DNA from 2 places in the Marinomonas sp. 63XJN7_9_ISO-PGPR-S23-217 genome. Region 1 is predicted to be linked to the other one. Evidence: predicted binding sites of a transcription regulator. Region 1 holds the regulator's gene; the other holds the start of a gene.

Region 1 (7,786 bases):
TTTTCCGGTCCCTGTTTGCGCCTGTCCGATAATGTCATATCCCTTAATAGTCATTGGCAAGGTTTCTGCCTGAATTTCACTACAGTACTCAAACCCCATTTCAGAAATGGATTTTAATACCCGGTCAGGCAGGTTTAAATCATGAAAGCGTAATTTACCGTCTACTTTTGGCACTTGAAACTGATCTATTGACCACACTGAACCGTTATTTTCCATTTTTTCCGCCACTGAAGAAGCTGTTTGTGCAGACGCACTATTATTCGATTTGCTATTTTTGTTCGGGCGCTTATTAGAGCGGCGCGGACGCTTAGGTCTTGTTTTTTTCTCTGGAGCGGATTCTGTTGTTTGGTTTTCCATATTGGAATCTATATTCTTCTATATTTTTGAATTTATGAAACTTTGCGGGGAGTGTACCTAAATGATAGGTTTTTATCACCCCTTGCTTTGCTAAGTTGCACGTTTTCATACCCTGTCGTAGGATTAAAAGACGACAAGCTATACCATACGATACGGTGGGAGACTATCAATTAACTGTTGCCCGTAACGCTTTGTCTTGAGACGCTTATCCAATATATGGATTTCTCCCGAGTCTTTTTCACTTCGTAACAAACGCCCCGTTGCTTGAACCAAGCGCAAAGAGGCATCTGGGATGGTAATTTCCATAAAGGGGTTGCCACCACGTTTTTGTATCCACTCAGCCAATGTGGCCTCAACGGGATCATCCGGTACCGCAAAAGGAATCTTAGCAATGTACACAGAGGTCAAATAACTACCAGGCAAGTCTACCCCTTCGGCAAAACTGGCCAACCCAAATAGCAAACTGCCCTTACCTTCATCAATCCTAGCCCTATGAGAATCTAGAATCACCCGTTTAGACTGCTCGCCCTGAATAAGAAGAATCTCTTGCAACCCAGCAGAAAGTGATTTAGCTACCTCCTCCATCTGACGACGCGAAGAAAACAGCACCAAACTCCCCTTATCAGTATGAACATGCTCATTCAGATACGTCACAATCTCCGCAGTATGCTGATCCACACGATTTGGCTCATGCTCCATATTGGGCACCACCAATAGACCATTATTCTGGAAGTCAAACGGACTTAACACCCGCAAATATTCACTTTCCCGAGGCACCCCTGAGCGCATATTAAAACGATGAAATTGATTCAGCGCGGTCAGTGTGGCCGATGTGACCAGCGCTCCAAAGCACTTATCCCATAACTGCTGACGTAGCGTATTGGCCGCCAGAATTGGTGAACCACCAAGCTCAACATCTTGCTCCATCCCTTGCCCTATCACCACTAACCAACGGGCATTAGGCGGAAAGTTTTGATCATCAACCGTAGAGTATAGACGCCATAAATCAATACATTGCTCTAAACGACCTAAAATCACGCCCAAAATCGGCTGCCAAGTCTCCGCTGTTTCTGGGGTAATCCCCATTCCTTCGTTCTGTTTGGTTTTCTTACATTCATCCTGTATACTTTCGATATTATTGAACAGCTTCTGATAAGACGTCTGCAAACTGTAAGCCAATTGTCGCAACTCATCCGGTATCACACCAAATTCAAAGCGGTGCTGATTATTGTCTTGATCCAACCCTAAACCTTGTATGTAAGGCGCCAAACCTTGCTGAGCATACTGAATAAAATTCACAATACTCTGAATCTGCTGGGGGATTTTCAGCAATAACTGACCAGTTAAACTGACCGCATCGGTCAACTCCTGCTTCAAATTCACTAGGTTTTTCTCCAACTGGCGAAGCCAAGTAATACTTTGCTGTAAACGCACTTCATGACGAAAGTGGCCAATGGCTTTATCAGGAAGGTGATGGCCTTCATCGAAGACATAGATGGTTTCTTTTGGTGGCGTAAGAATGGCGCCGCCGCCTAGAGATAAATCGGCTAATACAAGATCATGGTTGGCAACAATCACATCGGCAACCTCAATCTCAGCCCGTGCTTTAAAAAATGGACAGGCAGAATAATTAGCACAATTTCGGTTCGTGCATTGTTGGTGATCTGTCGTTAAGCGGCGCCAATCTTGATCGCGAATCACGCCTTCCCAATTATCTTTATCCCCGTCCCATTCGCCTTTAGATAACGCCACATCCATTTCTTGGTACAAAACCGTATTCACATCATCAGCTTGTAAATGCTGCTCAAACAGTCCTGCAAACATGTCCTCCATACCTTGATCTTCCGAGCTTAAAAAGCTCTCAAGGTTGTTTAGACAGAGATAACGCCCACGTCCTTTTGCCAATGTATATTTGAAGCTTAATTCCGTGTGTGCAAGCAAGTTAGGCAGTTCTTTATGCAAAATTTGCTCTTGCAGAGCCACTGTTGCCGTAGAGATAATGAGTTTTAAGCCACGTGCTTTCGCTATTGGAATGGCCGCTAAACAATAAGACAGAGTCTTTCCAGTCCCCGTTCCAGCCTCAATGACCGCCACGTGCTTTTCGTCTAGCCGATTACCTTCGCTGTCTTGTTTGATATTCCCCAAAGTACGCGCGATTGCGCCGATCATCTGACGCTGACCAACTCGGGGTTTATGCTGTTTTGCTTCCAAAGAAGCACGATAAGCAAGATGAATTTGTGTTTTTAGTTCGTCTGAAAGCATTTAAATTATTGAGAATCGTTGGTGATGCTGTATATAATAACAGTTACTGTATAAACAACCAGATGGCCCTATGATTAAATTAACCAAAAGACAATCTGACGTACTAGAAACCATTCGCGAATTTATTAGCGAAACCGGCTTTCCTCCAACACGTGCAGAAATCGCAGGTCGCTTAGGCTTTAAATCGCCCAATGCCGCCGAAGAACACCTGAAGGCCCTTGCCAAAAAAGGTGCCATCAAAATGCTCTCTGGCGCATCCCGAGGCATTCAATTAATTGAAGACTCTGTCGAGGCTGCCAACGACGAAGAGCTTGGCCTACCCGTCATTGGCAAAGTGGCCGCGGGCTTTCCAATTCTTGCACAAGAAAACATCGCATCACATGTGAGCGTGCCGCCTAATATGTTTTCCCCTAAAGCGGATTACTTTTTATCTGTCTCCGGCACCAGCATGAAAAATATTGGCATTATGGAGGGCGATCTCTTGGCTGTCCATAAAACCACTACCATTCGTAATGGTCAGATCGTTGTTGCCCGCATTGGCGATGAGGTCACGGTTAAGCGTTTCTATCAAAAAGGCAGTCAAGTACGTCTACAACCCGAGAATGAAGAATTTGACGATATTCTTGTTGATCTGGAAAGCGAAGAGTTTGCCATCGAAGGCTTATCTGTCGGTGTCATAAGACAAACCGTTTAAGCTAATACCTTAGCTAACCCGGCACATATTCTAACAGATAAAAATCGGGCCGACCTAACCAACCATTAATAGGCGGCCAAGAAAAATGCGAAGCCATGGCTTCGCATTTTTTATATCGTCCTGATCAATGCAGGATTTTAGGGCGCATTTCCAAATCTTCTAAGTACTCAGCATCGTCTCCAAAAGAGGATTCATCAGAATAAACAAAGTCTATACCTGCATGAAACATGCACTTAGCCAATTCAAAATACCGCTCTTTTAAGTACGACTTCGTTGTATCGGAAATGACCAAGGTGGCCAGCGGCTCAACACTCTCTCCGTCTTCACTTGCTGGTCTCAACACAATGTCGCCATTATCGAGTTCAACAATCTCTAGATAAGATTCTTTCATAATTAATACTCTGATGATTCTTCTCTAAAACGCAACACCAACTCAACAAGCTTGGACAAGTACAGACCAACTGAAGCACCGGCATCCGATCCTTTACCAATTATATTGTCCGAACTCATACCAGAAAACGATGTATAGTGACATTCCAACTGGGCAATGAATGCTTGCTCTAATTGATTCAGCCAAGAAAGGGGTTGTAAAGCAAGATCTGCTAGCTCGCTCAATGTGGGTACCACAACCCCTATCTCTTTCGCTGCATGTTGTAATTTCAAGATATCTAATTCTGATTTCAGACTATAAGCCGTTTTGATCTCTTGTAGCAAACCGTTCAAGGCACTGCGAAGGTGAAACAAAGACGCCCCTTCTAATCCAGCGAGCAACCAAGACTCTTCGCACTGCTGGCTTTGCTGCAAAAAACGTCGTGCTGCGTCTAACTTCTGATTGGTAACGCTTGCTTGACTCGCGTTACTCATTTCTTTTTCTTACCCTCTTCAACAACCCATTTACTACCAACATAATACGCTTTCCAGCCCGTTGGTTTGCCTTCTTCTTCGGTCATCACATACTGCTCTTTCGTTTTGCGACTGTAGCGAATCACCGTAGGACGCCCCTCATTATCCTTAACTGGCGCCGTTTTGAAAAAATGATATTTAGGATCAATTTGATCCATAAATGGAAGCAGTTCTTTCACTAACGGCGCACGCGTTTCTCGTTTACGAGGAAACTGACTGGCAGCCAGAAATAAACCGGTTGCACCATCACGCAATACATAATGGTCATCGACTTTGTCACAAGCCAAATCTGGCATGGGAACAGGATCCATTTTTGGTGGCGCTGCCTCACCATTTTTCAATAGCTTACGAGTATTTTTACATTCTTCGTTTGTACACCCGAAGTATTTCCCAAAGCGACCCGTTTTAAGCTGCATTTCGGAGCCACACTTATCACACTCTAGAACAGGGCCATCGTAACCTTTGATTTTAAAGGAACCCTTCTCTACTTCGTACCCAGAACAGGCCGGATTATTACCACAAACATGCAGTTTGCGATGCTCATCCATCAAATAGCTGTCCATGGCCGAACCACAAATTTTACAGCGGCGTTTGCCGATTAAGGCTTTAGATTCCCCTTCCTCATCATCAACGGCAATCGCTTCATCACCACGAACCAGGTTAATCGTGGCCTTACAACGTTCTTTAGGTGGTAACGAGTAACCTGAACAAGACAAGAATACCCCCGTACTCGCTGTACGGATTTGCATGGGACGAGAGCAAGTCGGACATTCAATATCAGTCGGTGTCGGCTCGTTTGGCATCATCCCTTCATCCGGTGATTCCGCTTTGGATAACATACCACTGAAATCTTTATAAAACGCATTCAACGTTTTAATCCAATCTTTCTTACCTTCCGCGATATCATCCAGCTGCTCTTCCATTTCAGCAGTAAAGCTAAAATTCATCAAAGAATGGAAGCTATCCACTAAGCGTTCGGTGACTATATCCCCCATTTTTTCAGCGTAAAAACGACGATTTTCAACCCGTACATAACCACGATCTTGAATCGTTGAAATAATGGAAGCGTAGGTAGAAGGGCGTCCAATACCACGTTTTTCCAGCTCTTTTACCAAACTGGCTTCGCTAAAGCGTGCAATAGGCTTAGTAAAATGCTGCTCCGGCAACAAAGAGTCAAGTGCCAAGGTTTCCCCTTGAGCCACATCTGGTAGGATATTGTCTTCGCCCTTTTTCGCGAACGACTGCATGGCTCGAGTGTAACCATCAAAACGCAAAATACGTCCTTTGGCTTTAAATTCGTATTCGCCGCTCGTTACCGTAACAGAGGTTGAGGTATACAAAGCTGGCGTCATTTGACATGCCATAAATTGACTACGAATCAGATCATAGAGACGATGGGAATCTTTTTCCATGCTCTGCAGATCATCAGGTCGTACGTTCACATCCGATGGACGGATGGCTTCATGGGCTTCTTGGGCACCCTCTTTACTACTGTAACGTAGTGGCTCTTTCGGTAAATATTTATCACCAAAGTTCGATAAAATATACTCTCGTAGCGCCTCAACAGCCTCAACACTTAAGTTGGTCGAATCCGTACGCATATATGTGATGTAACCCGCTTCGTATAAACGCTGGGCAAGCATCATGGTTTTTTTCACACCAAAGCCTAAACGCGTACTCGCCGCTTGTTGTAACGTCGAAGTGATAAAGGGGGCGGAAGGCTTACTACTGGTCGGCTTATCTTCGCGATTGCTAACTTGATAACTCGCACCATCCAGTCGGGCCACATGAGCATCAGACTCTTCCTTGCTAACCGGACGATATTCTTTGCCTTGATATTTTACCGCATCAAACTTAATCGACTCTTTCGCTGGCGTTTTTAGTAACGCTTGCAGCTCCCAGAACTCTTCTGGAACAAAGGCGCGAATTTCTTTTTCTCGCTCAACAATTAAGCGTACAGCAACGGACTGAACCCGCCCAGCAGATAAGCCTCGAGCTACTTTCGCCCAAAGTAAAGGCGACACCATAAAACCTACTACGCGATCTAAGAAACGACGTGCTTGCTGTGCATTAACACGGTTAATGTCAAGCTCAGAGGGCGTTTCAAACGCGGCTTGAATGGCTTTTTTAGTGATCTCATTAAAGACCACTCTTTTGTAGCGGTTGTCATCACCACCTATGGCTTCGCGCAAATGCCACGCAATGGCCTCCCCTTCCCTATCCAAATCCGTTGCCAGATAGATCTGATCGGCATTCTTTGCTAAGCGTTTTAGCTCATCAACTACCTTCTCTTTGCCTGGCAGCACTTCATAATGGGCTTCCCAGTCATTTTCAGGGTCAATGCCCATGCGAGCGATAAGCTGCTGCTGTGACTTACGACGCTTATACTCCACCTTTTCTTCAGGGCTCATCTTACGCGTCAAAGCCGCTTGCTTAGCACGCTCTTGAGGCGTTGACTTCGCTGTCCTACCAGAAGGCAAATCGCGAATGTGACCCACACTCGACTTAACGACAAAGTCATTGCCTAGGTATTTGTTGATGGTTTTCGCCTTAGCTGGCGATTCCACGATAACCAGTGATTTTCCCATTGAACTGTATAAGCCTTCTTTTTGAGTACGTCTGCAAAATTCGTTTTGCGTAAATTAGTCTTCGGGGCGCTGATATTAAGCAAACACCTTTTATATGACAAGTGATCGCTGTATTGTTTCGCATATTATCGCTTGCTGAACTAAGTATTTCTTATTTAACATACTGAATTCATTGCTCAAGGACAATCATGGCAACACTTCAAATTCTTACTATTGCTTTTTTAATGATCATAGTCGTTCTTTCCGTTGTCATTGGTTCACGTGCCCAACAGAAAGAAAAAGAGTTAACAGAACGTCGTTTTAAGCAATTACAACTGACCAATCGAGCGGATCGCGCCGAATATCATCTGCGAGGTCTAAAAGATATTAATACGGACACCATCGTGACCGATGTGCTTTACGATTATTATCTAGACACACTTCGCGAACTTTTACAATATTCTGACGATCCAGAAAAAGTAGAAGTCCGCATCGCCAAAGCAGAAGAAGATCGTAATGCATTACCCGTTGAATTTAACCCTGAGCCAGAAGCCCTTAGCTTCCAACAAAAAGCCAATTACAAAGAGCGCCTGACGAAAACAGCTAAAATGTTACTTTATCTTCGTCGCCGGGGGCGCATTAGCAACTCCCATTACAAGCTCTGCTATGACTACCTTCGCTGGCTTAATTTATGGGTTCAGTTAAACCGACAAATGGTGCAAGCCAACAAAAACTTTAATGGCGGCGACTTGCGTGTTGCACAAACCCTCTATGGCGTTATTTTGTCTCATATCAAGTCCGACTCCATTGAGCGGCCAGAAAAGAAAGCACTCCAGGATTACGTCATGGATAAGATGAAACGCATCATGCAACCTAAGCTAGACGCCATTAAGGATGCTGAAAACCCAGAAGAAGTGCTAAGCAAACTGATCCAAAATATTGAAGCAAATAACGATGTGGCCAACATGATCAACAAGCAACTGGATGCAGATAACCAATAGAC
Region 2 (7,786 bases), 1.8 Mb from region 1:
GAACGCAAAGCTGGGTATTTTTGGCAAAGCGGTTCGTAATGCCGATGAGCAGGCACTAAAAGAAGGGGAACGTGTGGAGATTTATCGCGAACTCAAAGTTGACCCTAAACAAGCTAGAGCCAACCGAGCCGCGAAAAACAGTTAGTCGTTTTGAATCTTTGTTAACGTGCCATCTTTAAAAATGAGCGTTAGCTTAGGCGCAGCACTTTTGGGTGTATCCGGTGTTGCGTATTTTGTAGTGTACAAGTAATGCCATATATCGGGTTTGAACGTATCGCGAAGTAATGGTGTACCAAGCAAGTAAAGCACTTGGGACTGTGTCATGCCAACTTTGAGTTGGGTTAGCTGATCCTTTGTGACTATGTTGCCTTGCGATACTGGCACTTTATATGGCGGTGGAAATAAACTGCATGCGCTGAGCGAAAATAAGGCGCATATAACTAAAATTGATTTTTTCATTGATAACATCCTAATTCGGGTGTGCTAATGATAAAGTAATTATTAACAAGATCGAATAGAGAATGCCTCATGACCAGTGAAAATCAAGAACTAAAAAAAGTTGGACTCAAAGTAACCCTGCCTAGAGTCAAAATTTTACAAATTTTAGAGAACGCAGGAGAGCATCATTTAAGTGCAGATGATGTTTACCGTACCCTGCTTGATCATGGTGAAGATGTGGGCCTTGCCACGGTGTACCGTGTATTAACACAATTTGAAACCGCAGGTTTGGTGATGCGCCATCACTTTGAAGCGGGCACGGCTGTGTTTGAATTGGCAAAAGGGGATCATCACGACCATATGATTTGCCTAGAAACGGGCAAAGTCATTGAGTTTGTTGACCCTGTGATTGAGAAGCGTCAGCACGAAATTGCGGAAGAATATGGCTTTGACATCGAAGATCACAGCTTGATCATGTACGTTCGCCCTAAGAAAAAATAAACGATACCTTCGTTTTCTGGCTTGTCTATGGTTGGGATATGAGGGTGCGGTAAGACAATGTGGAAATGGGCTGTTTTTAAACGTGTATTTCGATATTAAAAGGCCGACCAAGGCAGTATTCATTACTGCACTGGTGGGCCTTTTTTGTTATTGCAGTTGCACGTTCCCCAACATTTCTCTTGCATGGGCAAGGGTTTGCTCGGTCAGTTCTATGCCGCCTAACAAACGGGCAATTTCTTGAGTACGGTCCTGATCTTTCAATTGTGAAACTTGTGATGAGGTCGCATCGTCAGCCACTTTTTTACTAACACGTAGGTGTTGGTTGCCTTGTGCTGCTACTTGCGCTAAGTGGGTGACGCAGAAAACTTGTCCGCGTTGTCCAACAGAACGCAACATTCGACCGACCACTTCAGCAATACCGCCACTGATCCCCACATCGACTTCGTCAAAGACCAGCGTCGGAATGATGGACGTATGGGCGGTAACGACTTGAATCCCCAAACTAATACGTGACAGCTCACCGCCTGACGCGACTTTACGTAGTGGCTGAGCGGGTTGTCCTGGGTTAGAGGCAATCATGTATTCGATTTCTTCAAAGCCATGTGCCGTCACTTGATTTAGTGGCTGACAATCGATAAAGAAACGCGCATGGGGCATGCCAAGGCCGTGTATTTGTTCTTCTACTTGTTTGGCTAACTTGTCTTTGGCAGCAATGCGTTTTTCGGTCAGAGTGGTTGCCAGCGCGGTGAGTGACTCATAAGCGCGCTCTTCTTTTTCTTTAAGATGGTCAAGGCTTTCTTCACCGCCTTGCAATGTTGCAAGTTCGGCATCTACAGACGTTCGTAGTGCGATCAAGGCCTCTGGCAAGACCCGATGCTTGCGTGCCGTGTCATATATATCAGACAAGCGCTGTTCGATGTCACTGAGTCGTTCAGGGTCTTGTTCTAAGGTATCTTGGTAGTGATGGAGGCTATCTGCGGCTTCCTGAGCTTGAATTAAGGCCGCGTTCATCATCTCTAGCGCATCTTCTAGCGCTTTTGTGGCCGGACGAATTTGGCCAGCACTGTTGAGTGCCTGGTTCAGCAAAGAGCAAACGTTACCTTCGTCGCTGTCCACCAAAATCCCGCTGGCTTGATAAGCCTTGTATTGGGAGTCGGCGATATTCGACAGAAACGCCTGCTCGTTTTCCAACGTCTCGATCTCGCCTTCTTTTAAATCCAGTTGTTCCAGCTCTTGAGACTGATAAGACAATAACTGAATTTTCGCATCCTGCTCAGCCGAGCGGTTTTGTAATAAAGAAAGCTCCTCTTTAAGTTGGCGCCATGTGCTGTATTGCTGGCTCACTTGCTTAGCAAGCTCGGTAAGCTGACCATACTCGTCTAACTGCTTGCGCTGTGCGCTTTTCTTTAATAACGATTGATGCTCATGCTGACCATGAATATCGACCAAATAACTGCCGACCTCTTTTAAATCACCAAGGGTGCAAGGACGACCATTGATGTAGGCTTTAGAGCGACCTTCTTTGCTAATCACACGGCGTAGAATGCAGTGTTGATCGTTCTCTAAATCTCTTTCTTCCAGCCATTCATAAACATGTGGGTATTCTGTAATGTCAAAGGTCGCAGAAATATCCGCTTTCTTTTCCCCGTGGCGCACGACGGCGGCATCAGTTCTATCGCCCAAACACAACGACAACGCATCCACCATGATGGATTTCCCAGCGCCTGTTTCGCCAGAAATCACCGTCATGCCTTTTTTAAACTCCAACTCAAGAGACTCAACAATAGCAAAATTGGAAATAGCGATGCTTGTTAGCATAGTCGGCTCCACAAAAGGAAAATATTTATATGGTTATTTATACAGTATTTGTTTGTTTTTTGACAAGTAGGTAGGGATTTAATTTTTGTAATGATTTGATGAAATTAAAACGAAGACAAACTTTTTAGAGCGAAGACAAAACACGGCTGTGTACCACTAAAACGTTGATTTTAGGCGTTTAAAGCGCTTTGTCTTCGGTAGCAAAATTTGAAGGTGACTAAACAGGGAAGTGTTAAAACTTTTTTAACTTAAAAGAGCCAAAAGCACGCCTGAACTCTTGGCTCTTTTGTATTTTATCTCCAGCTATCCGATAGCGCTTCGGCTATAAAAATATTTAGCCTTAGTATTGCCATCTTAGTTTTCTTAATATAACTGATGGATCTAGGCATCTGGTGCACTTGGATGTCTATAATTTCAGCTTCAGAGTCCATCAAAGTTCAATTAGGAGTGAATAATTTTCTCTCCAAGCCACTGTTCCGACGTAATTAATTCACAAACTACATCTAGTATAACTTCTTTGACGCGGTTGAGTAGAAATGAGTCCGATTTTTGCTGCATTACAGCTAGGGATACAGTTCGAGTAAATTTGGGTTTTATGATTGGTTTGGCTACTAGAATTCCAGATTCTAGTTCAGACATAACCGATGAACGAGCTAACACAGCGACACCTACACCTAGCTCTATTTGCTTAATTAGCTGATGCCCAGCATCAATTTCAAGAACAACGTTTAGTTCAACACCTTGGCGTACCGCTTCACTCTGAACCTCAGTTCTTAGGCCATGTCTGCGACTAGGAGCAACAAATGGAATCCCTTCTAAATCTCTGATCTCAAGTTCCCGAGGCATATCCTTTGCTAACGCAGTATTACTGATCAAATAAAGATCTTCATAAAGTATATCTGTTAGGCTAAGTTGGTCATTTCTTACCTGATTAAACAGGAAAGCAAAATCGATTTCGTTATTCTGAAGCCAGCCTTCTAAGTACCCAGAAAAAGCTTCTGCAACCGTTAGCTCAACCCCTGGTAGCCTCTCTTTGACGGCTGAAATCAGTGGGCTTATCAAAACTGACGACACCGATGGTGGGAGTCCTATGGAGACTGCACCAACAGGAGAACCTTCCCATGCTGAGATTTCGGCAACAGCATCTTCTATAAGCGAATTTACCCTAGCTGCGTAACGAAGAAGAATTTTCCCCTGTTCAGTTGGAATGATTCCCCTAGAGTGTCTTTTAACGAGCTTTGTTTTGAGTGCTGATTCTAATCGTTGCACACGTTGAGTGATAGCTGATTGAGTTGTATTTAAGGTTTGAGCAGCTCGAGTCATGTTCCCAGCTTCACATACCGCAACGAAGTCGTGCAGAAGTGCGATATCTTTTGATCTAAACATAGGTATCACCAATTATAATGCCTACTAGCATAAAAGATTATTTTTAATAATACATTAGTGAAATTAGAATTAAATGACATATCGAATAAATATAAAAACAGGAGATAAATATGAAACGTTTTTTTGCTGGGTTACTTGCTGCAAGTATCTTAACCACGGCATTAGTTTATGGGTAGGAGATAGGTATGCCTGTTATTAAAATTTTTTATGCAGAAACGCTTGATGGAACGATTCGAGAAAATCAGGAATTTATTCAGGAAGGGCTAGAGAGAATGATGCGAGAAGTTTTGCATGCTAATCCTGCTAAATGTCAGATAGTGCTCTTGAGTTCTACTTTTGTAAGTCCTCTACCTGTTTATGTAGATATGCAATTTAGGGCAACTGAATATCGACAATCCATTGTTGTAGAAGAAGCGATGGATCAAGTTGTCAGTGTATTTAGGCAGGTCTCTCCAACTGGGATTAGAATCCGCGCGTTTTCAATTGATCAAACAACACTTTACGCTCGTGATGTTGAGTGAAGGGGAAATATTATGGGTAACAATGAGTTAAATTCTCTCAATCTAGCTGAAATTGGTAGTTTTTTTTCAGGTGGCAAAATAGTTACACTGGCTGGGCAGCCAGCTCGTAAAGTACAGGTCGCAAGAAATGCGGAAGCTCGCTTAGTCGATCTTAACGGCGACTATGTAACGGGGCAAATTTATGTCCAATATGTTCGTCAAGTTCAGCCGAAATGTAATAGTCCAATTATGTTTTGGCATGGTGGAGCGATGACAGGAGTGACTTGGGAGACTACTCCAGACGGTCGACCTGGCTGGCAAATGTATTTTTTGCGTAGAGGGTTTGATACATATGTATGTGATGCAGTTGAACGAGGGCGAGCGGGGTGGTCTCCTTATCCAGAAATATACGATACAGCCCCCATTTTCAGAACACGAAATGAAGCATGGGAACTATTTAGATTCGGTAAAAGTGATCACTACTCAAGTGATGCAGATCCAAGTCAAGGATATGAGGGACTAAAATTCCCGTTAAATAGTCTCGACCATTTCTGTTCACAATTTGTGCCGCGCTGGACGGATCATGCATCTATTACATTAGAGGCATATTACTCAGCATTAGAGAAAATAGGTCCTGTGTGGCTAGTAGCTCATAGCCAAGGCGGAAATTTTGCACTTGAAGCTGTTGCCAAACGTCCTGATCTATTTCTAGGAGTGGTCGTTGTTGAACCTGCATCAGCACCTGACAAGTTAGGACTTGCCAATCAGGTACCTCATTTGTTTGTGTGGGGAGATTACATTGATAGATCGGTTACTTGGCAAGGGTATAGGAAACAAGTTGACCAATACGTAGCGGAGCTGAAAGGCACCGGTGGTAATGTAAAAGTCATTGATCTCCCTAAACTGGGAATCTATGGTAATTCACATGTGCCAATGATGGATACCAATTCTGACGAAGTTGCTCATCACATCTATCATTGGATCCAATCCTGTATGTCTTGTTAGGTCAATGAATTAAATTTTTCTTCTGATTTTGGATGGAACTGGACTTTTCTTACTTGACTAGACACCCATTAGCATTAATGTCTAGTTAAAAAAGGTTTTTTATGAATTCCAGTCATTTACCATTCCTATCCAATCAAGACTTTAATAGCTTTCCATAGGTCTGCGCCTTTCTTTGTCAGGATTATTCGTTTGTTTTTGCCCTGATCAAGGAATGTTAGGAGTTCTAGGCCGTCCCTATCTCGGCTTTTTGAACCGGATGAAAGCTTCAAAAAAATGGATTGAACTCGCTTATACTCTGGATCGTATCCATCATCTGCATGAGAAAGTTGCATTAAAGTTGGTCGATCTGTTTGGGACTCAATGCTCATGGCTACATCGATAAAAAAATGCAGTTGTTTGACGCTGTGAATGCCGTAAAGCGCTGCGTTATCAAGAATGATTAGTAGCTGTGATGCGCTTAGTTTTAAATTCTCTTTATGCATTCAGTTTGCTTAGCCAAAATCAGAAGTATGCTGTCTAACTTTAGCTGGTAATTGCTTATTGCGCTATAGCCACATCAACTGTGGTTACATATCCTTCAAATAGTCTGATAACCTGAAGAAGATTATTTCTTTATTCGTTTTAATTTTATTTTTCCCATGTTTTTAGCCCCCATTTGTAGCGGGTTACAGCAGCGTTTTGTCTTCGTTAAAATTACATCAAGTCAGTAATCTAATGCAATCAGAGTGTAGGCAAGTGGTGTGGAGGCGAAGACAAAAACCAATGACTTACTTCTAACTCATTGACTTTAGTGTGTTAAAGTTGTCTGTCTTTAGTTGCTAAAACTGAAAGTAGCTGAAAGGTCGACTTTAAAGCGTTTTCATGTTCAATTGCAGCGAATGGTGAACAAATATGCTGGAAAGTCTTACGTTCAGCGGATAGGCGTTTTCTAAGTGCTTTGAAGTAGTTGATTGTTGACCCTGCAAGAGAAGAAAACTTTCTCCGAACGATAGAAGGAATAAAATAGAAGGAATAAACAAGCTTCAAAACATAAAAACAAAGGTGAAAGAGCGATGGAACTTCGACAGTTTAGGTACTTTTTAAAGGTCGTTGAATGCGGCAGTTTAGGTAAGGCCGCCCTTGAGTTGGACGTCGGTACTTCTGCGTTAAGTCAGCAAATATCAAAATTGGAAAACGAACTTGCCACACGGCTACTTAACAGGACATCAACGGGGGCTCTTCCGACGAGTGCAGGCATTGCATTTATGCATCATGCTCAACTTGCCATAAGGCAAGCAGAGCAGGCAGCCATGGCGGCTCAAAAAGAGCGAACCAGTGGCTATGTCAGTATCGGCATGCCACCGACGACGGCTACCGTTCTTGCTCTCCCTCTAATTCGCGCAATGCGAGAGAACTATCCTCATATCCATCTTCATATAATAGAGATGCTATCTGGACATTTAGAAAATATGCTGAATACGCGACAGCTAGATTTGGCAATATTATTTCATAAAGAGACGGTTCATCGTTGGAGTACAAAAGCGTTACTCGATGAAGAGTTATTCCTCATCTCTTCACCAGAAGACTTAAATGCATCTGGTGCCTTGTCTCCCGTACATATCAAAAATTTAGCGGATATAAAGCTGATCATGCCAAGTGGGCAACATGGATTGCGGACCAGTTTGATGGCTGCTTTTGAACGATACAATATTCACCCCAATATCATTATGGAAATTGATGGGCTTACGCTTCTAATGGACACGGTTCACCAAGGCTTTGGGGCAACCATTCAACCCGGAGCGGCTGCCGCTCGCTTTGGTAAAAACGGATTATCTATCCGCCGCATTGAAGATAACCAATTAATTCGTCGAAACTATCTGGTCAGTTTACCTGACGATGACCTTTCTCCGAGTGCGCTGGCGGCTCGTGCAACCATTATCAAGGTGACCAAAGATTTAGTGAATAGCGGTATCTGGTCTGGGGCAAACTGGATCGGTTAGCATGAAAATGGGGTTTAATTTTTCTAAATACCTACCTGCAAAACCGCACTGTCGATGACTGCTTTCGCACAATAGTATTTCTCCGATACTGAAAAGCTATGCTGCTTCTCATGTAATAGGAGAGCTTATGATCGATGTTCTGGTTATTGGCGGTGGTAA

Evidence for each region. The regulator LexA, encoded in region 1, represses DNA repair genes until DNA is damaged. The targets are predictions, from matches to a motif close to TACTGTNTANNTANACAGTA.
Region 2: recN (DNA repair protein RecN) is a predicted target of LexA. The motif match lies at 2,785-2,804, and genes of this name have one in related genera.

What each region holds. Positions count from the first base shown of each region.
Region 1 covers NZ_CM149678.1:2,958,388-2,966,173, forward strand. Annotated here, with positions in the region: gene AC0VYI_RS13855 (DEAD/DEAH box helicase) at 1-357, opposite strand, end outside; gene dinG (ATP-dependent DNA helicase DinG) at 496-2,619, opposite strand; gene lexA (transcriptional repressor LexA) at 2,690-3,313, shown strand; gene AC0VYI_RS13870 (hypothetical protein) at 3,438-3,704, opposite strand; gene AC0VYI_RS13875 (DUF6586 family protein) at 3,707-4,177, opposite strand; gene topA (type I DNA topoisomerase) at 4,174-6,804, opposite strand; gene AC0VYI_RS13885 (DNA topoisomerase I) at 6,993-7,784, shown strand.
Region 2 covers NZ_CM149678.1:4,775,466-4,783,251, reverse strand. Annotated here, with positions in the region: gene AC0VYI_RS22245 (RnfH family protein) at 1-145, shown strand, start outside; gene AC0VYI_RS22240 (outer membrane protein assembly factor BamE) at 142-459, opposite strand; gene fur (ferric iron uptake transcriptional regulator) at 529-939, shown strand; gene recN (DNA repair protein RecN) at 1,087-2,757, opposite strand; gene AC0VYI_RS22225 (LysR family transcriptional regulator) at 3,199-4,143, opposite strand; gene AC0VYI_RS22220 (hypothetical protein) at 4,329-4,664, shown strand; gene AC0VYI_RS22215 (alpha/beta hydrolase) at 4,677-5,648, shown strand; gene AC0VYI_RS22210 (hypothetical protein) at 5,774-6,130, opposite strand; gene AC0VYI_RS22205 (LysR family transcriptional regulator) at 6,701-7,627, shown strand; gene tcuA (FAD-dependent tricarballylate dehydrogenase TcuA) at 7,755-7,786, shown strand, end outside.